Regions from separate parts of the Pseudomonas sp. MM213 genome, predicted to be linked through region 2. Evidence: predicted binding sites of a transcription regulator. Region 2 holds the regulator's gene; each other region holds the start of a gene.
The links. Region 2 encodes sigma-54, which starts transcription at its own class of promoters, with help from an activator protein. Its sites were predicted from a motif close to ANTGGCATNNANNTTGCTNT; they were not measured.

Region 1 (7,853 bases), 2.0 Mb from region 2:
AACCTGTCCAAGGAAACCGAGCTGCTGCTGAACAACGTCGCAGTGAGCGTGGCGCCCTTCGCCATCAAGGCTCCGGACGGTCGGCCACTGGCGAAACTCGAACGCCTGGACGTAACTGAAACCACGGTCGACCTGGCCAAGCAGCAAGTTGTCGTCGGCAAGATCCGCAGCAACAAACTGGAAACCTGGGCGGCACTGGAAGCCGACGGGCAACTCGACTGGCAGAAGCTGTTCGCCAGCCAACCGTCCAAGGCCGCCGCCAAGGCCAAAGCCGAGCCGGCCAGCACGCCAGCGGCCGCCGACTCGCCAAAGCCAGAACCGACGCCGCCGAGCAAACCTTGGCAAGTGCTGTTGAAAGATGTGCAGTTGCGCAATTACCAGGTGCACCTGGCTGACCGCAAAGCGCAACCCGCCGTGACGCTGGATTTGAACCCGCTGAACCTGGACCTGCAAAATTTCGACAGCCTCAATGGCTCGCCTTTTACCCTCAAGCTCGACACCGGGGTGGGCAAGCAAGGCAAGATCACCGCCGAGGGCGAGGTCAATCTCGCTCCCGTCAGCGCTAAATTGAACGTGCAGACCAAGGACATCGACCTGCGGGTCGCCCAGTCCTACATCAATCCGTTCATTCGCCTTGAACTGCGCAGCGGCATGCTCGGCAGCGATCTGGCGGTCAACCTGAAAAGCACCGAGCCGTTGGCGTTCAGCGTCACAGGACGGGCGCAGATCGATCAGCTGCACACCCTCGACACCCTGAAAACCCGCGACTTTCTCAAGTGGCAGCAGGTGGTGGTCGAAGGCCTGAATTATCAGCACGGCGACAGCCTGTCGATCGACAAGGTCAACCTGTTCCAGCCCTACGTGCGTTTCATGATCAACGATGACCGCACCACCAACATCGATGACCTGCTGATCCCGCAACCGCCCGATTCCGGCGCAAAAACCGCTGCGGCCAAACCCGTCAGCAAGGACAAACCGCTGGGCATTCACATCGGTGGCATTGCCATCAATGACGGTTCCGCCAACTTCGCCGACTTCAGCCTGACCCCGAACTTCGCCACCGCCGTGCAACAGCTCAACGGCCAGATCGGCACCATCGACAGCCGTCAGGCGAAACCGGCGACCGTCGACATCAAGGGCAAGGTCGATCGTTACGCGCCGGTGACCATCAAAGGTTCGGTCAACCCGTTCGACCCGATGGCCAGCCTCGACATCGCCACCAGTTTCAAACGGGTGGAACTGACCACGCTGACGCCCTACTCCGGCAAGTTCGCCGGCTACCGTATCCGCAAGGGCCGACTCAATCTCGACCTGCATTACCTGATTACCAAAGGCCAGCTCAAGGCTGAAAACAAAGTGGTGGTCGAGCAATTGCAACTGGGTGAAAAGGTCGACAGCCCCGACGCCGTAAGCCTGCCGCTGAAACTGGCGATTGCCCTGCTCAAGGACGTCGACGGCAAGATTTCCATCGAGCTGCCGGTGAGCGGCGACCTCAACAATCCGCAGTTCAGCGTCATGCCGATTGTCTGGCAGACCCTGCGCAACCTGATCGTCAAAGCTGCTGCCGCACCGTTCAAAATGATTGGCGGGCTGGTCAGTGGTGGTTCGGAAGACCTCGGCACGGTGTCGTTCGCGCCGGGCTCGAGCGATCTGAGCAAGGACGCCGAGGGTTCGCTGGTCAAACTGTCCAATGCGCTCAAGGAACGCCCGGCCCTGCGCCTGGAGATCGAAGGCACCGCTGCCGCCAGCAGCGATGGCCCGCTGATCGCCGAGCAACGCCTGGAACGGGAATACCAGTACAACTACTACAAAATGCTCCAGCGTCGCGGCGACAAGGTGCCGGCGCAGGCCTCGTTGCTGCAAGTACCGGACGGCGAGAAAGGCCCGCTGCTGGAAGGCATCTACCGCACCCGCCTGAAAACCCAGCCACCCGCCGAATGGAAGGACTTGGGCAAGGAAGAACGCACCGCCAAAATGCGCGCAGACGTGATCAAGTTCTGGAGCACCAGCGACGTGCTCTTGCGTCAGCTGGGCCAGGATCGCGCCAGCAGCATCAAGGATTATCTGGTCGACAAGGGGCAGTTGGCCGATGACCGCGTGTACTTCATCGATGCCAGCCTCGGCGAAGCCGAAAGTGACGGTCGTGTGGTAACGCCGTTGCACCTGGATGCCGAGTGATGATCAGTCGGTTGCTGATCAGCCTGACACTGGCAATGGCGGCCAGTCAGGCCTCAGCCGCCGATACCCTGCGCTGCGGCAGTCAGTTGGTCAGCGTCGGCGACCGGTCCAGCGAAGTCCTGCAGAAGTGCGGTGAGCCGGTCAGTCGAGACCTGTTGGGCTACAAGCGCAGCGCCAACCGTCGGGAAGAATTCCAGGTCGAGGAATGGACCTACGGGCCCAACGGCGGGATGTATCAATACCTGCGGTTTGAAGGCAATCGCTTGAAGCAGATCACCAGCAAACGCGGAAACTGACACACAGACCCTTTGTAGGAGCCGGCTTGCTGCGGGCGGCGTTCCGACGATTGCGGTGTTTCAGTCGACGAAACTGTTTACTGACACACCGCAATCGTCGGAACGCCGCCCGCAGCAAGCCGGCTCCCACATTTTGGTTTTGCGTAGCCCGGAATAGAACAGGCCCCGGACACGAATGTCAGGGGCCTGTAATGGCCACTTCCTTGTGGCCGTCGCATGAACTCTCAAGTTGCGGCAGACGCATGACTCGGCTCGTCTACCGCGTCTTCTCCCGTTCAGGCGAGAAGTCTTGCCTTACTCGGCTTTCAGGCCGTCAGCGGAGACCGCCTGGACGCCTTTGATTTTCTTGGCGATGGCCACGGCGGTGGCTTTCTGAGCGTCAGTCACCGCGACGGTGGACGACAGGGATACAACACCTTTGTTGGTTTCGACTTTGATATCGGTACCAGGAATGCCTTTTTCGGTCACCAGGTCAGCTTTGACTTTGGTGGTGATCCAGGTATCGGAAGTGGCTTCTTTAGCCTTGGTCACTTCACCGGCAGCCAGCACCATTGGGGCTTGGGTAGCCTGGGTTTGAGCGAATGCAACGTTGGCCATGGTCAGGGTCAGCGCGGTAGCAGTAGCGGCAGCGATAGCGAACTTCTTCATACGAGTAACTCCTGTTTTTTCATAAAGTCTGCTGCGTGTCTTGTCAGCAGGGTTACTGGGTATAGTGCGAACGCTGTGCCAACTTTGAAACAGTTACTAACCCCTTATAAATCAACAACTTAAAAAATCGACTGATTTTCGGAATCATGCAAATTGCATGACTTCGACATTCTCTACATGCAAGTTGCAGGTTTTAACGTGGGCCTAAGGCCATGAATTTGTGAGGTTTTCCAAATCTCACCAAGAAACGCAGCGAACCTGGAGTTTCCCCCCCAAAAAATGCCCCATCCGACGATGGGGCATTCTTCTATCTAGCCGTTTTCAGCATTAAGTTGCCGAGGCTGTGCAACCAGGCGGTGCGTAATCGGCAGTCACGCCGGTCGCGCATGACCAGCCTGCAGTGGCGCTGCGAGTCAGCGTGATGGTTTTACCTGCCACAGGGGCCGGTGCTTTCTGCAGGGTGCAGACAATGGTGCCAGCGCCTGAGGCAACCGTGCCGGTGACAGCAATTGCACAGTTCTGCGTTGTCGTGCCGGCGCCCGTCAGTGTGGTGGGTTCTGCAGTGCCGGCATTCATCAGGTCTTCAAACGAAACCTTCAATGCTGAAATCTCCGCCAACCCCGCCGTCACTTTCGCCCGGGCCTGATACTTCGAGTAAGCCGGCAACGCAAACGTCGCCAGAATCCCGATGATCGCCACCACGATCAACAATTCAATAAGCGTAAAACCTTTCTGAGCACTCATAGACAAGCTCCATGCATGAGTCGAAATCTCATGATCTGAACCAGTCTCAGCACAGCCCATGCCAAGCCCGTTACCCCCTGTTAGCGGGGCGCGAGAACGACGCAAGGCCTTGTCCTGCCCTCAGGATCCGCACTATCTGACACTTTTTGTCACCAGAGCAGCGCTGGTTTGGCGTCACCGGTTGACTAGGCTATAAGTCATGAACTGTCTGTGTCCGGTATCCCCATGAATGACATCGCCCTTAGCGGTCTGGCCAAGCAATTGGTGCTTGCCGAGCTGCTCACCGACCAAAGCGCGCAACAGGCGTATCAGCAAGCCCAACGTCATAAAATCTCCCTGGTCAGTTATCTGGTGCAGAACAAACTGGTGAAAAGCCGCCAGGTCGCCGAGATCGCCTCGGAGCATTTCGGCATGGCACTGCTCGACCTCAACTGCCTGGACAAGGAAACCCAACCCAAGGGCCTGGTCAGCGAAAAACTGGTTCGCCAGCACCACGCCCTGCCCCTCTGGCGGCGTGGCAACAAGTTGTTCGTGGGGGTTTCCGACCCCACCAATCACCAGGCCATCAACGACATCCAGTTCAGCACCGGGCTGAACACCGAAGCCATCCTGGTGGAGGACGACAAGCTCAGCGATGCCATCGAGAAGTTCTTCGACAGCCATGCCAGCGGACTGGAAGACATGGCCGACGTCGACCTCGATGGCATGGACATCGAGTCGATCGATGACCACCAACAGGACGCCATCGCCGGACAGGATGCCGACGACGCGCCGGTGGTGCGCTTCGTTCACAAGATGCTGCTGGACGCGATCAGGAGTGGCTCTTCCGACCTGCATTTCGAGCCCTACGAAAAAACCTACCGCGTGCGGATGCGCACCGACGGCATGCTGCGTGAAGTCGCCAAGCCGCCGATTCAACTGGCCAACCGCATCGCCGCCCGCCTGAAAGTCATGGCCAGCCTCGACATCTCCGAGCGACGCAAACCCCAGGACGGGCGGATCAAGATGCGCCTGTCGAAGAGCAAATCCATCGACTTCCGGGTCAACACCCTGCCGACCCTGTGGGGCGAGAAAGTGGTGATCCGGATCCTCGACCCATCCAGCGCGCAAATGGGCATCGACGCCCTCGGCTACGAGCCGGACCAGAAAGACCTCTACATGGCCGCGCTGAAGCAGCCGCAAGGGATGATTCTGGTGACCGGCCCCACGGGGTCGGGCAAGACCGTGTCGCTCTACACCGGGCTGAACATACTCAACACCGTGGACATCAACATCTCCACCGCCGAAGACCCGGTCGAGATCAACATGGAAGGCATCAACCAGGTCAACGTCAACGCCAAGCAGGGACTGGGTTTTGCCCAGGCGCTGCGCTCCTTCTTGCGGCAGGACCCGGACGTGATCATGGTCGGCGAGATCCGCGACCTGGAAACCGCCGAAATTGCCATCAAGGCCGCCCAGACCGGGCATCTGGTGCTGTCGACCCTGCACACCAACAGCGCCGCGGAAACCCTGACCCGCCTGCACAACATGGGCATTCAGGGGTTCAACATCGCGACGTCCGTCAGCCTGATCATCGCCCAGCGCCTGGCGCGCAAACTGTGCAGCCAGTGCAAGAAGCCCATCGATATTCCCCGCGAGGCATTGATCAAGGAAGGCTTCCCAGAGGAACGGATTGGCACATTCACGATCTATGAGCCGGTCGGTTGCGATCAGTGCAACGGCGGCTACAAGGGGCGCGTGGGGATTTATGAAGTGGTGAAGAACACAGCAGGCCTGCAACGGCTGATCATGGCCGAAGGCAATTCGCTGGAAATCGATATCCAGATGCGCAAGGACGGCTTCAACGACCTGCGTACTTCCGGGCTGATCAAGGCCATGCAAGGCATCACCAGCCTTGAAGAAATCAACCGGGTCACCAAGGACTGAACATGGCGGTCAAAGCAGCAAAAATCAGTGTGTACGCCTGGGAAGGCACCGACAAAAAAGGTACGAAAATAACCGGCGAACTCAGCGCTCAGAACCCGGCGCTGATCAAGGCGCAACTGCGCAAGCAAGGCATCAACCCCGGCAAGGTGCGCAAGAAATCCGCCTCGTTTTTCAGCCTCGGCCAACGCATCAAGGCGAATGACATTGCCCTGTTCACCCGGCAGATGGCGACCATGATGAAAGCCGGCGTACCGCTGTTGCAATCGTTCGACATCATCGGCGAAGGCTTCGAAAACCCGGCCATGCGCAAACTGGTGGACGAGGTGAAACAGGAAGTCGCGGCGGGTAACAGCTTCGCGGCAGCCCTGCGCAAAAAGCCGCAGTATTTTGATGAGCTCTACTGCAATCTGGTGGATGCCGGCGAACAGGCCGGCGCGCTGGACACCCTGTTGGAGCGGGTCGCGACCTACAAGGAAAAGAGCGAAAGCCTCAAGGCCAAGATCAAGAAAGCCATGACTTATCCGCTGGCGGTGGTGTTCGTCGCGATCATCGTCACCGGGATTCTGCTGGTCAAGGTGGTGCCGCAGTTCGAGTCGGTGTTCAAAGGTTTTGGTGCGCAACTGCCGGCGTTCACGGTGATGGTCATCGGTCTGTCGCAGTTCATGCAGGATTGGTGGTGGCTGATGCTTGGCGTGCTGATCGCGGCGATATTCGGTGTGCGCCACGCCTTCAAGACATCGCAAGGCTTTCGGGACCGGACAGACACCTGGCTGCTGAAACTGCCGTTGATTGGCGCATTGATGTACAAGTCCGCCGTGGCCCGTTACGCCCGTACGCTGTCGACCACTTTCGCCGCGGGTGTACCGCTGGTCGAGGCGCTGGAGTCAGTGGCGGGCGCGACCGGCAACATCGTGTTCAAGCGGGCGGTGCTGCGTATCAAGCAGGACGTTTCGACGGGGATGCAGCTGAATTTCTCCATGCGCACCGCCGGCGTCTTTCCGAACATGGCGATCCAGATGACGGCCATTGGCGAAGAGTCGGGCGCACTGGACGACATGCTCGACAAGGTCGCCAGTTTCTATGAGGCGGAAGTCGACAATATGGTCGACAATCTCACCAGCCTGATGGAGCCATTCATCATGGTGGTGCTGGGTGTTATCGTCGGCGGCCTGGTGGTTGCGATGTACCTGCCCATTTTCCAACTCGGCAATGCGATCTGACATGCCTTTGAACGAAATCCTGACCGTGTACCCGCTGGCGTTTGTCGTCATTGCACTGCTGGTCGGCTTGCTGGTCGGCAGCTTCCTCAATGTGGTGATCTGGCGCCTGCCGAAAATGCTCGAGCGTGAGTGGCAATTGCAGGCCCGGGACATTCTCGGTTTGCCTGGCGAAACACCGCCTGCGACCTACAACCTGATGCTGCCCCACTCCGAGTGCCCGCATTGTGGGCACCGAATTCGCGCCTGGGAAAACATCCCGCTGCTAAGTTATGTGTTTTTACGTGGACGATGCTCAAGCTGCGCAGCGCCCATCAGCAAACGCTACCCCTTGACCGAACTGGCCTGCGGCCTGCTGTCGGCGTTCATTGCCTGGCATTTCGGTTTCGGCTGGCAAGCCGGGATGGTGCTGGTCCTGAGCTGGGGCCTGTTGGCCATGAGCCTGATCGACGCCGAGCATCAACTGTTGCCGGATGTGCTGGTGCTACCGCTGATGTGGCTGGGACTGGTCGTCAACAGCTTCGGATTGTTCGTGCCGTTGCACGAGGCGCTGTGGGGCGCAATTGCGGGCTACATGGCGCTGTGGTCGGTGTTCTGGCTGTTCAAGCTGATCACCGGCAAGGAAGGCATCGGCCACGGCGATTTCAAGCTGTTGGCCATGCTGGGCGCCTGGGGCGGCTGGCAGATTTTGCCGCTGACCATTCTGTTGTCGTCCCTGGTGGGCGCGATTATCGGCATGATTTTGCTGAGCCTGCGCAATGCGAAAACCTCGACCCCGATCCCCTTCGGTCCCTATCTGGCGATTGCCGGCTGGATTGCATTGCTCTGGGGTGGTCAAATAACC
Region 2 (7,853 bases):
CGCAGCGATATTTGCTGCGGTCGGCTACTGGAACATCAGCCCGGAGCGCTTCCTCGACAAGCCTGTGGCAACGGTCGACGAAAGCGAAATCGACTACTACGCGATCAACGCGCACAGCGTCCAGTTCCTGCCGGATGGCAAACTGCAATACGAAATGACGTCCGACAAGGTTGAACACCTGAAGGCGACCGAAGTGACGCTGCTGACCAACCCGGACCTGAACCTGTTCCGCGGCACCCAGTTCCCTTGGCACGTCCAGAGCGAACACGGCGAGGTCAACCCGGACGGCACCCAGGTCGAACTGATCGACTCGGTGCGCATCACGCGTTTCGACGAGAAAAACCGCAAGACCCTGATTACCACCACCCGTATGACCGTGTTCCCGCAACAGCAATATGCGCAGACCGAGCAACCCGTTAGAATCGACGGCGCTGGCGGTGTATCGACTGGCAAGGGAATGAAAGCGTATTTGAAAGAAAGCAGGATACACCTGCTATCGAACGTAAGAGGACAGTATGAGGCTCGTTAAAACTCTCCCTATTTTGCTCGGCCTGAGCGCAGCACTGGGAAGCGTGAGCGCCTGGGCTCTGCCGAACGATCAACAGCAGCCGATCCGCATCCAGGCCGACGACGCCCAACTGGACGACAAGAACGGTATTGCCACCTATAAAGGTGACGTGATCATCACCCAAGGTTCGATGATCGTTAAAGGCAATACTGTGACCATGACCCGCACCCCTGCGGGCGACATCGACGTGGTGACTTCGGTGGGCAACCTTGCCTATTTCGAACAACTGCAAACGGCGGGCGACACCAAGCCGGTTCAGGGCTGGGGCGTCACCATCCAGTACCACGCCTCGCAAGATCGCGTCGTGCTGATCGATCGCGCCAAAGTTGTCGATAAGGACGGTAACGTCACCCAAGGCGAGAAAATCGTCTACGACACCAACAAAAAGCTTGCCAGCGCAGGCCGTGCCACGGGCACCAACGTGACCGAGTCGCGTCCGCGTATCGACATGGTTATCCAGCCGAAAAAGAAAACCGACGAGCAAAAGGCCCCGTAATGGCAACTCTGAAAGCTCAGCATTTGGCCAAGAGCTACAAGAGCCGTCAGGTCGTGCGCGACGTCAGCCTGTCTATCGACAGCGGTCAGATCGTCGGCCTGCTTGGCCCTAACGGCGCCGGTAAAACCACCTGTTTCTACATGATTGTCGGCCTGGTTCAGGCGGATCAGGGTCGCGTACTGATCGATGATCTGGACGTCAGCCACCAGCCGATGCACGGTCGTGCAAAGGCCGGTATCGGCTATCTTCCGCAAGAAGCGTCGATCTTCCGCAAACTCTCGGTCGCCGACAACATCATGGCGATCCTCGAGACCCGCAAGGAACTCGACAAGGCCGATCGCCGCAAGGAACTGGAAAGCCTGCTGCAGGAATTCCACATCAGCCACATCCGCGACAGCCTCGGCATGAGCCTGTCCGGTGGCGAGCGCCGCCGCGTGGAAATCGCCCGGGCACTGGCCACCAACCCGAAATTCATCCTCCTCGACGAACCGTTCGCCGGCGTGGACCCGATTTCGGTGGGCGACATCAAACAGATCATCTACCACCTCAAGGCCAAGGGCATTGGCGTGCTGATCACCGACCACAACGTCCGTGAGACGCTGGATATCTGCGAAACCGCCTACATCGTCAACGATGGCCAACTGATCGCCGAAGGTGATTCGGCCACCATCCTGGCCAACGACCTCGTGAAAGAAGTCTATCTGGGCCATGAGTTCCGCCTGTAAGCACTAAGGTGTCTGGCTGGCTGCCCGAGCGCTTGTCTCGATAAAAAATCAATACTTTTTTATTGTTACAGCGCTCTAGGCAAACGCTACGGTTTCGGGCATATAATTTGCTTATGTTTGGCGCTTCGGCGCCCTGTAGTGGATGGCGCATGTGCGCCGGCGAATAAGGTGTTTAGCCCCTGCCATGAAACCATCGCTAGTCTTGAGAATGGGCCAGCAGCTGACGATGACACCGCAGCTGCAACAGGCCATCCGCCTGCTCCAATTGTCGACCCTGGACCTGCAACAGGAAATCCAGGAGGCCCTGGAGTCCAATCCGATGCTCGAACGCCAGGAAGAAGGCGACGACTTCGATAACGCCGACCCCTTGGCCGACAAAGCCGAACAGCAACCCAACGCCGACGTTTCAGAACCCTCCTATCAGGAAACCGCCCCGACGGTGGATAACCTCGAGGAAGGTGACTGGAACGAGCGCATTCCCAACGAACTGCCCGTCGACACCGCCTGGGAAGACGTCTACCAGACCAGCGCCAGCAGCCTGCCGAGCAACGATGACGACGAGTGGGATTTCACGACCCGTACATCCGCCGGTGAGAGCCTGCAAAGCCACCTGTTGTGGCAACTGAACCTGGCGCCGATGTCCGACACCGATCGCCTGATCGCCGTGACCCTGATCGATTGCATCAACAATCAGGGCTACCTGGACGAAACCCTTGAGGAAATCCTCGAAGCCTTCGATCCGGAACTCGACATCGAACTGGACGAGATCGAAGCCGTCCTGCATCGCATCCAGCAATTCGAACCCGCCGGCATCGGCGCCCGCAACCTGGGTGAATGCCTGCTGCTGCAATTGCGCCAACTCCCTGCCAAGACACCTTGGCTGGCCGAGGCCAAGCGCCTGGTCACCGATTACATCGACCTGCTCGGCAGCCGCGACTACAGCCAGCTGATGCGCCGCATGAAGCTCAAGGAAGATGAACTGCGCCAGGTGATCGAACTGGTTCAGAGCCTCAATCCGCGCCCTGGCTCGCAGATCGAATCCAGCGAAGCCGAGTACGTCGTCCCCGACGTGATCGTGCGCAAGGACAACGAGCGCTGGCTGGTCGAGCTGAACCAGGAATCGGTGCCACGGCTGCGGGTCAACGCCCAATACGCCGGTTTTGTGCGCCGCGCCGACACCAGTGCCGACAACACCTTCATGCGCAATCAGTTGCAAGAGGCCCGCTGGTTCATCAAGAGCCTGCAAAGCCGCAACGAAACCCTGATGAAAGTTGCCACCCAGATCGTCGAGCATCAGCGCGGTTTTCTGGAATACGGCGACGAAGCGATGAAACCGCTGGTGCTGCATGACATCGCCGAAGCGGTGGGCATGCACGAGTCGACGATTTCCCGCGTAACCACACAAAAATTCATGCATACCCCCCGGGGCATATATGAGCTGAAATACTTTTTCTCCAGTCACGTCAGCACCTCCGAAGGCGGTGAATGCTCGTCCACGGCGATCCGCGCGATCATCAAAAAACTGGTTGCCGCGGAAAATCAGAAAAAGCCGTTGAGTGACAGCAAGATCGCTGGTTTACTGGAGGCACAAGGCATTCAGGTGGCTCGCCGCACCGTCGCCAAGTACCGCGAATCCCTCGGGATCGCGCCTTCGAGCGAACGCAAGCGGTTGATGTAGAGCCACGCCACAGCGTTCCAGTGGTAGATCATCTGGTCTACCGCTTTATGCACTGGCAACGAAGGAGAAGCTGTATGCAAGTCAACATCAGTGGACACCAACTGGAAGTGACCGAACCTCTTCGCACCTACATCGGCGAAAAACTCGAACGGTTAGAGAGGCATTTCGACAAGATCACCAACGTGCAGGTCACGATGACGGTCGAAAAGCTGAAGCAGAAAATCGAAGCCACGCTGCATATTCCCGGCAATGAAGTGGTCGCCAACGCGGAACATACCGATATGTACGCGGCGATCGACGCATTGACCGACAAGCTGGATAAACAACTCAAAAAGCATAAGGAAAAGACCCAGAGCCTCCTCCAGGGCGCGACCGGTCGTTAACACTCCCAACCCATGATCCGACTTGAAAGCATCCTGACCCCCGGCCGTTCCCTCGTGAACGTGCCGGGCGGCAGCAAAAAGAAAGCCCTCGAGCAAATTGCCAACCTGATCGCCCGGGAAGTGCCGGATCTGGAGATGCAAGATGTCTTCGAGGCGTTGATTGCCCGTGAAAAACTCGGCTCGACCGGTTTTGGCAACGGCATCGCTATCCCTCACTGCCGGCTGAAAGGTTGCACCTCGCCCATCAGTGCCTTGATGCACCTGGACGCCCCCATCGATTTCGACGCCATCGACGGTGCTCCGGTTGACCTGCTGTTCGTCCTGCTGGTCCCCGAAGCCGCTACCGATGCGCACCTTGAATTGCTCCGCCAGATCGCCAGCATGCTCGATCGCAAGGAAGTCCGCGATCGCCTGCGTAGCGCCCCGAGCAATGAAGCCTTGTATCAGGTTGTCCTGGACGAGCAAAACGGGCACTAATCATGCGCTTGATCATCGTCAGTGGCCGTTCCGGCTCAGGTAAAAGCACCGCGCTCGATGTTCTCGAGGACAACGGCTATTACTGCATCGACAACCTGCCCGCCGGATTGTTGCCGGAACTGGCTGAACGCGCGCTGATCCACACCGAACTGGCGCAACCGCTGGTTGCCGTCTCTATTGATGCGCGCAACCTGCCGAGCCACCTGAGCCGGTTTCCGGAACTGCTCGAAGAAGTTCGCAGCCGGCATATCCAGTGCGACGTCCTGTACCTGGACGCCGACGAAGAAACCTTGCTGAAACGTTTTTCGGAAACTCGCCGTCGTCACCCGCTGAGCAGCGCCAATCGCTCGCTGGCCGAGGCGATCAACGACGAAACCAGCCTGCTCGGGCCGATTGCCGACCTCGCCGATCTCAAGGTCATCACCACCAACCTGAACCTGTATCAGCTGCGCGATACCATCAAGTTGCGCCTGCTGAACCAGCCGGAACCCGGTACTGCGTTTTTGGTGGAGTCGTTCGGATTCAAGCGCGGCATGCCGGTGGACGCCGACCTGGTGTTCGACGTGCGCTGCCTGCCGAACCCCTATTGGAAGCCCGAGCTACGCGATCAGTCCGGGCTTGATGAACCGGTTGCCACGTATCTGGCCGCCCAGCCGGACGTCGAAGAGATGTTCCAGGACATCTCCACGTACCTGCTCAAATGGCTGCCGCGCTTTGCCGCCAGCAACCGCGCTTATGTCACCATTGCCATCGGCTGCACCGGCGGGCATCACCGCTCCGTCTATCTGACCGAACGTCTGGGTCAGGCCCTGCAAAAAACCCTGAAGAACGTCCAGGTCCGCCACCGCGACCTCAGCTAAAGGATTCACATCGCGATGCCTGCTCTGGAAATCGAAATCATCAACAAGCTGGGTCTGCATGCCCGTGCTTCCGCCAAATTCGTTGGTGTCGCCGGCGAGTTCAAAGACTGCACGATCAGAGTCGGACGAACGCCGGAATCAACGGTCGACGGCAAAAGCATCATGGCAATGATGATGCTCGCTGCAGGCAAAGGCACCAAAATCTATATCAGCACCGAAGGCGAAGACGAGCAAAGAGCGCTGGATGCGCTGACAGACTTGATCAACCGTTACTTCGACGAAGGCGAATAACGCTCGCCTAGGCGAGCGCTGTATCCATCACCATCATCAAACAAAACCCGATCAGCAGCCCAAGGCTGGCCAGCTTGTCGTGACCATGGCGGCGCGACTCGGGGATGACTTCGTGCGTGACCACCAGCAACATGGCCCCGGCCGCGAGCGCCAGGCCCAATGGCAACAGCAGTTCGGCCAGGCTCACCAGCCAGGCGCACAACAGTGCGAAGACCGGCTCGACCAAGCCTGATGCTGCCCCGATCAGGAACGCCTTGACCCGCGACATCCCTGCCCCGGCCAACACCAACGCAATGACCAATCCTTCCGGCACATCCTGCAAGGCGATGCCCATGGCCAGGCTGTCGGCGTCGGGCATGCCGCCACCCGCCGAGACACCGACCGCCATGCCTTCGGGAATGTTATGGGCAATGATGGCAAACACGAACAACCAGATCCGTGGCGCAATGACCGGCCGCTCCAGCGTGCCGACGAGCATTTCCGGTGAGGCGCCGGAAACCTTTCGATCCACCAGATACAGCCCGAACGCGCCAAGCATGATGCCGAAACTGATCAGACCGCTGGCCGCCCAGGGTGTCAGCCCCAGGCTTTCAGCGGCGGCAATGCCCGGCACGATCAGCGAAAACGCCGTCGCCGCGAGCATCACCCCGGCACCGAAGCCGAGCAGCGTATCGCTGACCGCCTGGGGCATGCGTCGAATCACCAGCACCGGCACCGCGCCCAAGGCCGTGCCCAAGGCGCAAATGGCCCCGCCCTGCAACGCACGCAGCAGTTTCGGCTCAAGGTCCAGCCACGCGAGCCCATGCGCAACCAACAGGCTCATGCCCGCCAGTAGTAACAGCGACCCAAACGCGTAACGAAACATTCGTCCACTTCCGATCGCCAGTGTTTCAGTGCCCATAGCCCGCCCAGGATTGTTTTTATAGAAGACTTAAACCAGTGCAGCCTGATAGCGCGCAGCGACTTCGGGCCAATTGATCACGTTGTAAAAAGCGTTGATGTATTCCGGCCGGCGGTTTTGATACTGCAGGTAATAGGCATGCTCCCAGACATCCAGCCCCAGAATCGGCGTATTGCCGTTCATCAAGGGACTGTCCTGGTTGCCGCTGCTTTCAACGACCAGAGTCTTTTGCGGCGTCACACTCAGCCAGGCCCAGCCACTGCCGAAACGGGTCAGCGCGGCTTTGGTGAAGGCCTCCTTGAAACGGTCGAGGCCGCCCAACTGGTCTTCGATGGCCTTGGCCAACTCACCGTCCGGCTGACCGCCGCCGTTGGGCACCATCACTTCCCAGAACAGCGAGTGGTTGGCGTGACCGCCGCCCTGATTGATCACCGCCGCGCGGAGCTTTTCCGGCAGTTGCTGGACTGCTGCCACCAGCTTTTCCACCGGCCACTCGGCGAACTCGGTGCCTTCGACAGCCGCGTTGAGGTTGTTGATATAAGTCTGGTGATGCTTGGTGTAGTGGATTTCCATGGTCTGCGCATCGATGTGCGGTTCCAGGGCATCGTAGGCGTACGGCAAGGCAGGCAAGCTAAAAGCCATTTCAGTGGACTCCATGATGTAGAGGCGCAGGGGGCGACGCGGCATCGACGTGCAGCAAACGATGAGTGCGCGGGTATTCGCCATGCTCGCTGATGAAATTCAGCAGTTCGACGTAGGTTTTGCTGCTCTGACGCAGTGCGGCTTCACGCAATGCCGGCGCCAGTCGCGGGTCCTGCATGGTCTTCAACAAGCGCTGGTGGATGGCGCACAGGTATTCGGCGCTCTCCTCCGGCTGGTTCAGACGCAAATGCAGGTCCGCGAGGTTGTGATGGGAAATGACGCAGGCCGCCACCGCTTCGTCGGCATCCGCCCAGCGCTCGAACAACACCTGGGCCAGGGCCAATGCCTGCAAGTACGCCTCGCGGGCATCGACGTATTCGCCCAGCATGAAACAACGGTTTGCCCTTTCGATCGTGCGTTTCCAGTGCTCCATGGTGAGCCTCCTAAGCGGTTGCGGTGATTACACGCCGCCTGCGGTGAGCTTTTCCGGATTGAGCAACTCTTCCAGTTGGCTGCGCGACAGTTCGGTGTGCTCCAGAGCGACATCGATCACCGGCCGGCCCTGCTGATAAGCCTTCTTGGCGATCTCCGCAGCTTTTTGGTAACCAATGATCGGGTTGAGTGCCGTGACCAGTATCGGGTTGCGCGACAGCGCTTCCTTGAGCCTGGCTTCGTTGACCTTGAAACTGGCGATAGCCTTTTCACCCAAGAGGTAGCTGGAGTTGGCCAGCAATTCGATGCTGCTCAGCAGGTTCTGGGCGATGATCGGCAGCATCACGTTCAGCTCGAAATTGCCCGACTGACCGGCGATGGTGATCACCGTGTCATTGCC
Region 3 (7,853 bases), 620 kb from region 2:
AAGGAGGCCTCTTTTTTGTCACGCCGCTTGCGCAGGCGCTACCGGATCAGCAGCTGTAGTACAGCTCGTATTCCAGTGGGTGTACGAAGGTACGTACCTTGATTTCTTCTTCGCTTTTCAGAGCGATGTAAGCGTCGATGAAGTCATCGGAGAACACGCCGCCTTTGGTCAGGAACGCACGACCTTTGTCCAGCTCTTCCAGGGCTTCTTTCAGGCTGCCGCAAACTTGTGGGATCTCTTTCGCCTCTTCAGGCGGCAGGTCGTACAGGTTTTTGTCAGCTGCATCGCCAGGGTGGATCTTGTTCTGGATACCGTCCAGGCCAGCCATCATCAGTGCTGCGAAGCACAGGTACGGGTTGGCAGCTGGATCCGGGAAGCGCGCTTCAATACGGCGGCCTTTCGGGCTCGACACGTAAGGAATACGGATCGAAGCGGAGCGGTTACGGGCCGAGTAGGCCAGCATCACTGGAGCTTCGAAGCCTGGAACCAGACGCTTGTAGGAGTTGGTCGCCGGGTTGGTGAAGCCGTTCAGGGCCTTACCGTGTTTGATGATGCCGCCGATGAAGTACAGAGCGGTATCGGACAGACCGGCATAGCCTTCACCTGCGAAGGTGTTCTTGCCGTCTTTCCAGATGGACATGTGCACGTGCATGCCCGAGCCGTTGTCGCCGTACAGAGGCTTAGGCATGAAGGTAGCGGTGCGGCCGTAGGCATCGGCCACGTTGTGCACGACGTACTTCAGGGTTTGGGTTTCGTCGGCTTTCTTCACCAGGGTGTTGAACTTGACGCCGATTTCGTTCTGGCCGGCAGTTGCCACTTCGTGGTGGTGAACTTCGACGGTCAGGCCCATTTCTTCCAGTGCGTTGCACATGGAGGTACGGATTTCGTGGTCGTGGTCGAACGGTGGAACCGGGAAGTAGCCGCCTTTGACGCCTGGACGGTGGCCTTTGTTGCCGCCTTCCACGTCCTGGTCGGACATCCACGAGCCTTGTTCAGAGTAGATCTTGAACATGGAACCGGAGATGTCGGACTTGAACTTCACTTGGTCGAAGATGAAGAACTCTGGCTCCGGACCGGCATACACAGTGTCGCCGATGGCGGTGGATTTGAGGTATTCCTCTGCGCGCTTGGCGATCGCACGTGGGTCGCGATCGTAGCCTTGCATGCTCGAAGGTTCGATGATGTCGCAGACCAGGATCAGGGTCGGCTCTTCGGTGAACGGGTCCAGTACGGCAGTGCTGTCGTCCGGCAGCAGGATCATGTCGGAGGCTTCGATGCCTTTCCAGCCAGCGATGGAGGAACCGTCGAACATCTTGCCGACTTCGAAGAAGTCTTCATCCAGCGCGTCGCGAGCCGGCATGGTCACGTGGTGCTGGGTGCCTTTGGTGTCCGTGAAGCGCAGATCAATCCACTTGACGTCATGATCTTTGATGAGTTGAACCGACTTCGACATAGTGTCCTCCGGGTGGCTTCGGGCTTAGTAGTGGATGCCCTTAGAATGTGGGTGATGCCGGCGCGAATACTCTGCCAAGGCAACCTGCCTCACAAGGGAGCAAATTGCATGCCAGTGCCCCACCATGGGTTTTTTGCCCCAATATCACGCTTATAAAGGTGTAAAGCGCATTAATGGGGAAAATCACGCCCTACAATGTGGCGCTAAAATCAATAAATGACCTGTTTTGGTGCGCGCAAAACCTTCTGCACATTAACTGGTTAAACCTTGAGCAATTTCCGCTATAATCCGCGCCCCCTTTTTCGGCAGGCCTCGCGCGCGCTGTTTCCATGAAATTAATCGTAAAAGTCTTCCCAGAGATCACCATCAAGAGCCGCCCGGTACGGATGCGTTTCATCCGCCAGTTGGCCAAGAACATCCGTGCCGTGCTCCGCGATCTGGATCCGGCCGTGGTGGTGAACGGCGTGTGGGACAACCTCGAGCTGGAAACCCGCGTCAGCGATCCCAAGGCTCTGAAGGAGATGGGCGAGCGTCTGAGCTGCATGCCGGGCGTCGCGCACTTCCTGCAAATCGATGAGTACCCGCTGGGTGATTTCGACGACATCGTTGAAAAATGCAAGCAGCACTACGGTGATGCGCTGGCCGGCAAGATTTTCTCGGTGCGTTGCAAACGCGCCGGCAAGCACCCATTCAGTTCGATAGATATTGAGAAATACGTCGGTAGCCAGTTGCGCCGCCAGTGCGGTGCCGCCGGGATCGACCTGAAAAAACCTGAAATCGAAGTCCGAATCGAAGTTCGCGACCAACGGTTGTTCGTGATCCACAGTCAGCACAACGGCATCGGCGGTTATCCGCTGGGTGCACTGGAGCAGACACTTGTGCTGATGTCCGGCGGCTTCGACTCCACTGTGGCGGCCTACCAGATCATGCGTCGCGGCCTGATGGCCCACTTCTGCTTCTTCAATCTGGGCGGAAGGGCCCACGAACTGGGCGTGATGGAAGTCGCGCACTTCATCTGGAAGAAGTACGGCAGCTCCCAACGCGTGTTATTTGTCAGTGTGCCGTTCGAGGAAGTACTGGGAGAAATTCTCGGTAAAGTCGATAACAGTCATATGGGCGTAGTATTGAAGCGTATGATGTTGCGCGCTGCGACCCAAATTGCCGATCGACTGCAAATCGAAGCGCTGGTGACCGGGGAGGCGATCTCCCAGGTGTCGAGCCAGACATTGCCGAATCTGAACGTGATCGACTGCGTGACCGAGAAGCTGGTGCTGCGCCCGCTGATCGCCAGTCACAAGCAGGACATCATCGATCTGGCCAACGAAATCGGTACCGCCGATTTCGCCCGGCACATGCCGGAGTATTGCGGGGTCATTTCAGTCAACCCGAAGACGGCTGCCAAGCGCCACCGGGTGGAGCATGAAGAGAAAGAATTCGACATGGCAGTCCTTGAGCGTGCGCTCGAGAACGCCAAACTGGTGCCGATCGATCGCGTGATCGACGAATTGGGCCAGGATTTGCAAATCGAAGAAGTCAGCGAAGCACTGGCGGGCCAGATCATCATCGACATCCGTCACCCGGATGCCGCTGAAGACGAGCCGCTGGAACTCGGTGGCATTGAGGTACAGACGATGCCGTTTTATGCATTGAACGCTCGTTTCAAGGAACTGGACCCTACTCGCCAGTACCTGCTGTATTGCGACAAAGGCGTGATGAGTCGCCTGCATGCCCACCATTTGCTCAGTGAGGGGCATGCCAATGTGCGCGTTTATCGACCGAGCTAAGAGCCCGGGGCTGTTTGCCTGTGGCCTGCGTCATCGGCCCCCCGACTCTGCCGTCAAGCTGTAACGGCAAGGCCTGACTCTACTGTTAATCGCTGCCAAGACTTGTCAGCACACCGAATCCTCTGATCGAGATACACAAGTGATCGAAAATCTACGCAACATCGCCATCATTGCTCACGTTGACCATGGTAAAACCACCCTGGTAGACAAACTCCTGCGTCAATCCGGCACTCTGGAGCGCAACGAGCTCAACGACGAGCGCGTGATGGACTCCAACGACCAGGAAAAAGAGCGCGGTATTACCATTCTGGCGAAAAACACCGCCATCAACTGGAACGGCTACCACATCAACATCGTGGACACCCCGGGCCACGCCGACTTCGGCGGCGAAGTTGAACGCGTAATGTCGATGGTTGACTCCGTTCTGCTGCTGGTTGACGCTCAAGACGGCCCTATGCCGCAAACCCGTTTCGTGACCAAGAAGGCTTTCGAAGCCGGCCTGCGTCCGATCGTGTGCATCAACAAGGTTGACCGTCCAGGCGCGCGTCCGGACTGGGTTCTGGACCAGATCTTCGACCTGTTCGACAACCTGGGTGCCACCGAAGAACAGCTGGACTTCAAAGTCGTCTACGCCTCGGCCCTGAACGGCATTGCCGGTCTGGACCATACCGACATGGCTGAAGACATGACCCCGCTGTACCAGTCGATCGTCGACAACGTACCTGCGCCGAAAGTTGACCGTGAAGGCCCGTTCCAGATGCAAATCTCGGCACTGGACTACAACAGCTTCCTGGGTGTTATCGGTGTTGGCCGTATCGCTCGTGGTAGCGTCAAGCCGAACACTCCGGTTGTTGCCATCGGCGCCGACGGCAAGAAACGCAACGGCCGTATCCTGAAGCTGATGGGTCACCACGGTCTGCACCGTATCGACGTTGAAGAAGCGTTTGCCGGTGACATCGTGTGCGTGAGCGGTATGGACTCGCTGTTCATCTCCGACACCCTGTGCCAGCCGGACAACGTCGAGGCGATGAAGCCTCTGACCGTTGACGAGCCAACCGTTTCCATGACCTTCCAGGTAAACGACTCGCCATTCTGCGGTAAAGAAGGCAAGTTCGTGACTTCCCGTAACATCAAGGAACGTCTGGACAAAGAGCTGCTGTACAACGTTGCACTGCGCGTTGAAGAAGGCGACTCGGCTGACAAGTTCAAGGTTTCCGGCCGTGGTGAGCTGCACCTCTCGGTACTGATCGAAACCATGCGTCGCGAAGGCTTCGAAATGGGCGTTGGTCGTCCTGAAGTGATCATCCGTCAGGTTGACGGCGTGAAGCAGGAACCGTTTGAAAACGTCACCATCGACACCCCTGAAGAATCCCAGGGCAAGGTCATGGAAGAGATGGGTCTGCGTAAGGGCGACCTGACCAACATGGTGCCGGATGGCAAAGGCCGTGTGCGTCTGGAATACAACATCCCTGCTCGTGGTCTGATCGGTTTCCGTAACCAGTTCCTGACCCTGACCAACGGTGCTGGCATCCTGACCTCGATCTTCGATCGCTACGACACCATGAAGTCCGGCGACATGTCCGGTCGTCAGAACGGTGTTCTGGTATCGGTAGAAACCGGCAAGGCTCTGACCTACTCCCTGGAAACCCTGCAGGCACGTGGCAAGCTGTTCGTTGAACACGGTCAGGAAATCTACAACGGTCAGATCGTTGGTCTGAACAGCCGTGATAACGACATGGGCGTCAACCCAACCAAAGGTAAGAAGCTCGACAACATGCGTGCTTCGGGTAAAGACGAAACCATCGCTCTGGTTCCACCTGTTCGCTTCACCCTGGAACAGGCCCTGGAATTCATCCAGGACGACGAGCTGTGCGAAGTTACGCCTAAGTCGATCCGCCTGCGTAAGAAGATCCTGGACGAAGGCGAGCGTACCCGCGCTGCCAAGAAAGCCAAGAACTGAGTTTTAGTTCAGGCTGAATGAAAACGCCCCCGGTCGAAAGGCCGGGGGCGTTTTTGTTTGTCTGGGGTTTGTGTGGTGCTTTCACCGGCCCCTTCGCGGGCAAGTCGGATCGCCGCATCGCTCGCTCCTACAGGTTATGCGCTGCCCTTGTAGGAGCGAGGCTTGCCCGCGAAGGCGCCCGTTCAGGCGCCCATATTCCGGATCAGAATTTCTCGAGGGGCCGACGGCTGCTGCTGGTCTCGCGCGCCACTTCCTTCGGCTTGTAAGCGCAATACCCCGGTCGCGGCCCGATCTTCGGGTGATTGCGGCAAGTATCCGGGCGCTTTTCATAAATAGTGCACAGACGGCTCTTACGATCCAGATACAGGCAATCGTTGTTGCTCATGCGCTGGAGGGTGAAGATCTCGGTCTTCTGGCTGTAACGCTCGACGATCCCTTCCTTCTGCAAACGCTTGGCGATGTTCTTCGCCGGTTCGCCGCGCTCGAACTCGTCGACGATGCCGATGCGGATCAGATCCTTGATCTTGACCTCGACCGGCAGGGTGCAGCAGCTGGATATGCAGGAACCGCACATCGGCGCAGAGTATTTGGCCCAGGTATCGAGACGATCGATCTCTGCGGCGGCGATCAGGTTGGGCTTCATCATCGGTTGTTACCAGCGTGTGCATCAGGGCGCGCGATCATACCGGGACTGGTGGATTTTTGAACAACCTTTCGCCAGATTTTTTTAACTGTGGTCAACAACACTTGAATTCCGGCACGGCCCCTGCATTGATTCAGGTACACGACAAGGTAATGCCGACCTATCTCGCACTAACAGGAAAAACTGCCGAACCAGAGCCTCTACCGCCTGTCAGACCGTCTAGGCTCAGACAACTCAAAGCTCGCTCGAGGTCTTATCGATGACTCAAGAACCACTTGTTCGCGAAGCAGAGGTGGCCGCATTCCGCGACGCCGTCTTGACCAAACTCACCTACGCGGTGGGTAAAGACCCGGATCACGCCTTCGACCACGACTGGTTCGAAGCCATTGCGCTGGCGGCGCGCGATCACATGGTCGAGCACTGGATGGATCACACCCGGCAGATCTACCGCAAAGGTCAAAAGCGGGTTTATTACCTCTCCCTGGAATTTCTCATCGGCCGGCTGCTCTACGACAGTTTGAGCAACCTCGGCCTGCTCGACGTCGCCCGCGAAGCGCTGACCGAACTCGGCGTCGACCTCGAACGCATCCGTTTGCTGGAGCCCGATGCAGCCTTGGGTAACGGCGGCCTCGGTCGTCTGGCGGCGTGCTTCATGGAAAGCATGTCGACCCTCGGCATCGCCGGCCACGGTTATGGCATTCGATATGAGCACGGCTTGTTCCGCCAGGCGATTGTCGATGGCTGGCAGCAGGAACAGACCGAACACTGGCTGGATTTCGGCAACCCGTGGGAATTCGAACGGCCAGAAGTGGTTTACCCGATCGGCTTCGGCGGCAGCGTCGAAACCGTGACCGACTCAAACGGCAAGTCCAAGCAAGTCTGGTCCCCGGCGGAAACCGTGCGCGCCATTGCTTATGACACCCCGGTAGTCGGCTGGCGCGGGGCGAGCGTCAACACGCTGCGCCTGTGGCGTGCCCGCGCGATGGAAGATTTGCACCTTGAGCGCTTCAACGCCGGCGACCACCTCGGCGCAGTCGCTGAAGTGGCGCGGGCGGAAAGTATCTCTCGCGTACTGTACCCGGCGGACAGCACCGAAGCCGGTCAGGAACTGCGCCTGCGCCAGGAATACTTCTTCGTCGCTGCATCTCTCCAGGATTTGCTGCGCCGTCATCGCAACATGCACACCTCGGTGCTGACCCTGGGCGACCACGCGGCAATCCAGCTCAACGACACTCACCCGTCCATTGCCGTGGCCGAGCTGATGCGCCAATTGGTCGATGTCTACGACGTGGCGTGGGACGCCGCGTGGCAGGTCACCGTCGACACGCTTTCGTACACCAACCACACGCTGTTGCCGGAAGCGCTGGAAACCTGGCCGGTCGGTTTGATGGAGCGGATGCTGCCAAGGCACATGCAGATCATTTACCTGATCAACGCCCAGCACATCGACTCGCTGCGCGCCAAAGGCATCCATGATTTTGACGTGCTGCGCGCGGTATCGCTGATCGAAGAGGACAACGGTCGCCGTGTGCGCATGGGCAACCTGGCGTTTCTCGGCTCCCACAGCGTCAACGGAGTGTCCGGGCTGCACACGCAACTGATGCGCAAAACCGTGTTCTCGGAGCTGCACAAGCTCTATCCGGAGCGGATCAACAACAAGACCAACGGCATTACCTTCCGCCGCTGGCTGTATCAGGCCAACTCGGAATTGACCTCGATGCTGGTCGATGCCCTCGGCCCTGATCTGTTGGATAACCCGGAAGAGCGCTTGCTCGATCTGGAACCGTTCGCGGAAAAAGCCGCGTTCCGCAAGGCCTTCGCCGAACAGCGCCTGCACAGCAAAAAAGCGCTGGCGTACATCATTCACGAACGACTTGGGGTCGCGGTCAACCCGGCGGCGATGTTCGACGTGCAGGTCAAACGGATCCACGAATACAAACGTCAGTTGCTCAACTTGCTGCACACCGTCGCGCTGTATCAGGCGATTCGCGCCGAGCCGGAAATCGACTGGGT

Region 1: K5R88_RS16470 (pilin) is a predicted target of sigma-54. The motif match lies at 3,913-3,932, and genes of this name have one in related genera.
Region 3: glnA (type I glutamate--ammonia ligase) is a predicted target of sigma-54. The motif match lies at 1,550-1,569, and genes of this name have one in related genera.

What each region holds. Positions count from the first base shown of each region.
Region 1 covers NZ_CP081943.1:3,630,163-3,638,015, forward strand. The annotation lists gene K5R88_RS16455 (DUF748 domain-containing protein) at 1-2,178, shown strand, start outside; gene K5R88_RS16460 (DUF2845 domain-containing protein) at 2,178-2,474, shown strand; gene K5R88_RS16465 (BON domain-containing protein) at 2,769-3,122, opposite strand; gene K5R88_RS16470 (pilin) at 3,450-3,866, opposite strand; gene pilB (type IV-A pilus assembly ATPase PilB) at 4,092-5,792, shown strand; gene K5R88_RS16480 (type II secretion system F family protein) at 5,795-7,012, shown strand; gene K5R88_RS16485 (prepilin peptidase) at 7,014-7,853, shown strand, end outside.
Region 2 covers NZ_CP081943.1:5,625,509-5,633,361, reverse strand. The annotation lists gene lptC (LPS export ABC transporter periplasmic protein LptC) at 1-529, shown strand, start outside; gene lptA (lipopolysaccharide transport periplasmic protein LptA) at 516-1,064, shown strand; gene lptB (LPS export ABC transporter ATP-binding protein) at 1,064-1,789, shown strand; gene K5R88_RS25515 (RNA polymerase factor sigma-54) at 1,974-3,467, shown strand; gene hpf (ribosome hibernation-promoting factor, HPF/YfiA family) at 3,542-3,850, shown strand; gene ptsN (PTS IIA-like nitrogen regulatory protein PtsN) at 3,863-4,327, shown strand; gene rapZ (RNase adapter RapZ) at 4,330-5,187, shown strand; gene K5R88_RS25495 (HPr family phosphocarrier protein) at 5,203-5,478, shown strand; gene K5R88_RS25490 (ZIP family metal transporter) at 5,486-6,379, opposite strand; gene K5R88_RS25485 (superoxide dismutase) at 6,410-7,021, opposite strand; gene K5R88_RS25480 (hypothetical protein) at 7,023-7,454, opposite strand; gene K5R88_RS25475 (class II fumarate hydratase) at 7,482-7,853, opposite strand, start outside.
Region 3 covers NZ_CP081943.1:5,000,556-5,008,408, forward strand. The annotation lists gene glnA (type I glutamate--ammonia ligase) at 47-1,453, opposite strand; gene thiI (tRNA uracil 4-sulfurtransferase ThiI) at 1,783-3,237, shown strand; gene typA (translational GTPase TypA) at 3,377-5,197, shown strand; gene K5R88_RS22920 (YkgJ family cysteine cluster protein) at 5,400-5,840, opposite strand; gene K5R88_RS22925 (glycogen/starch/alpha-glucan phosphorylase) at 6,100-7,853, shown strand, end outside.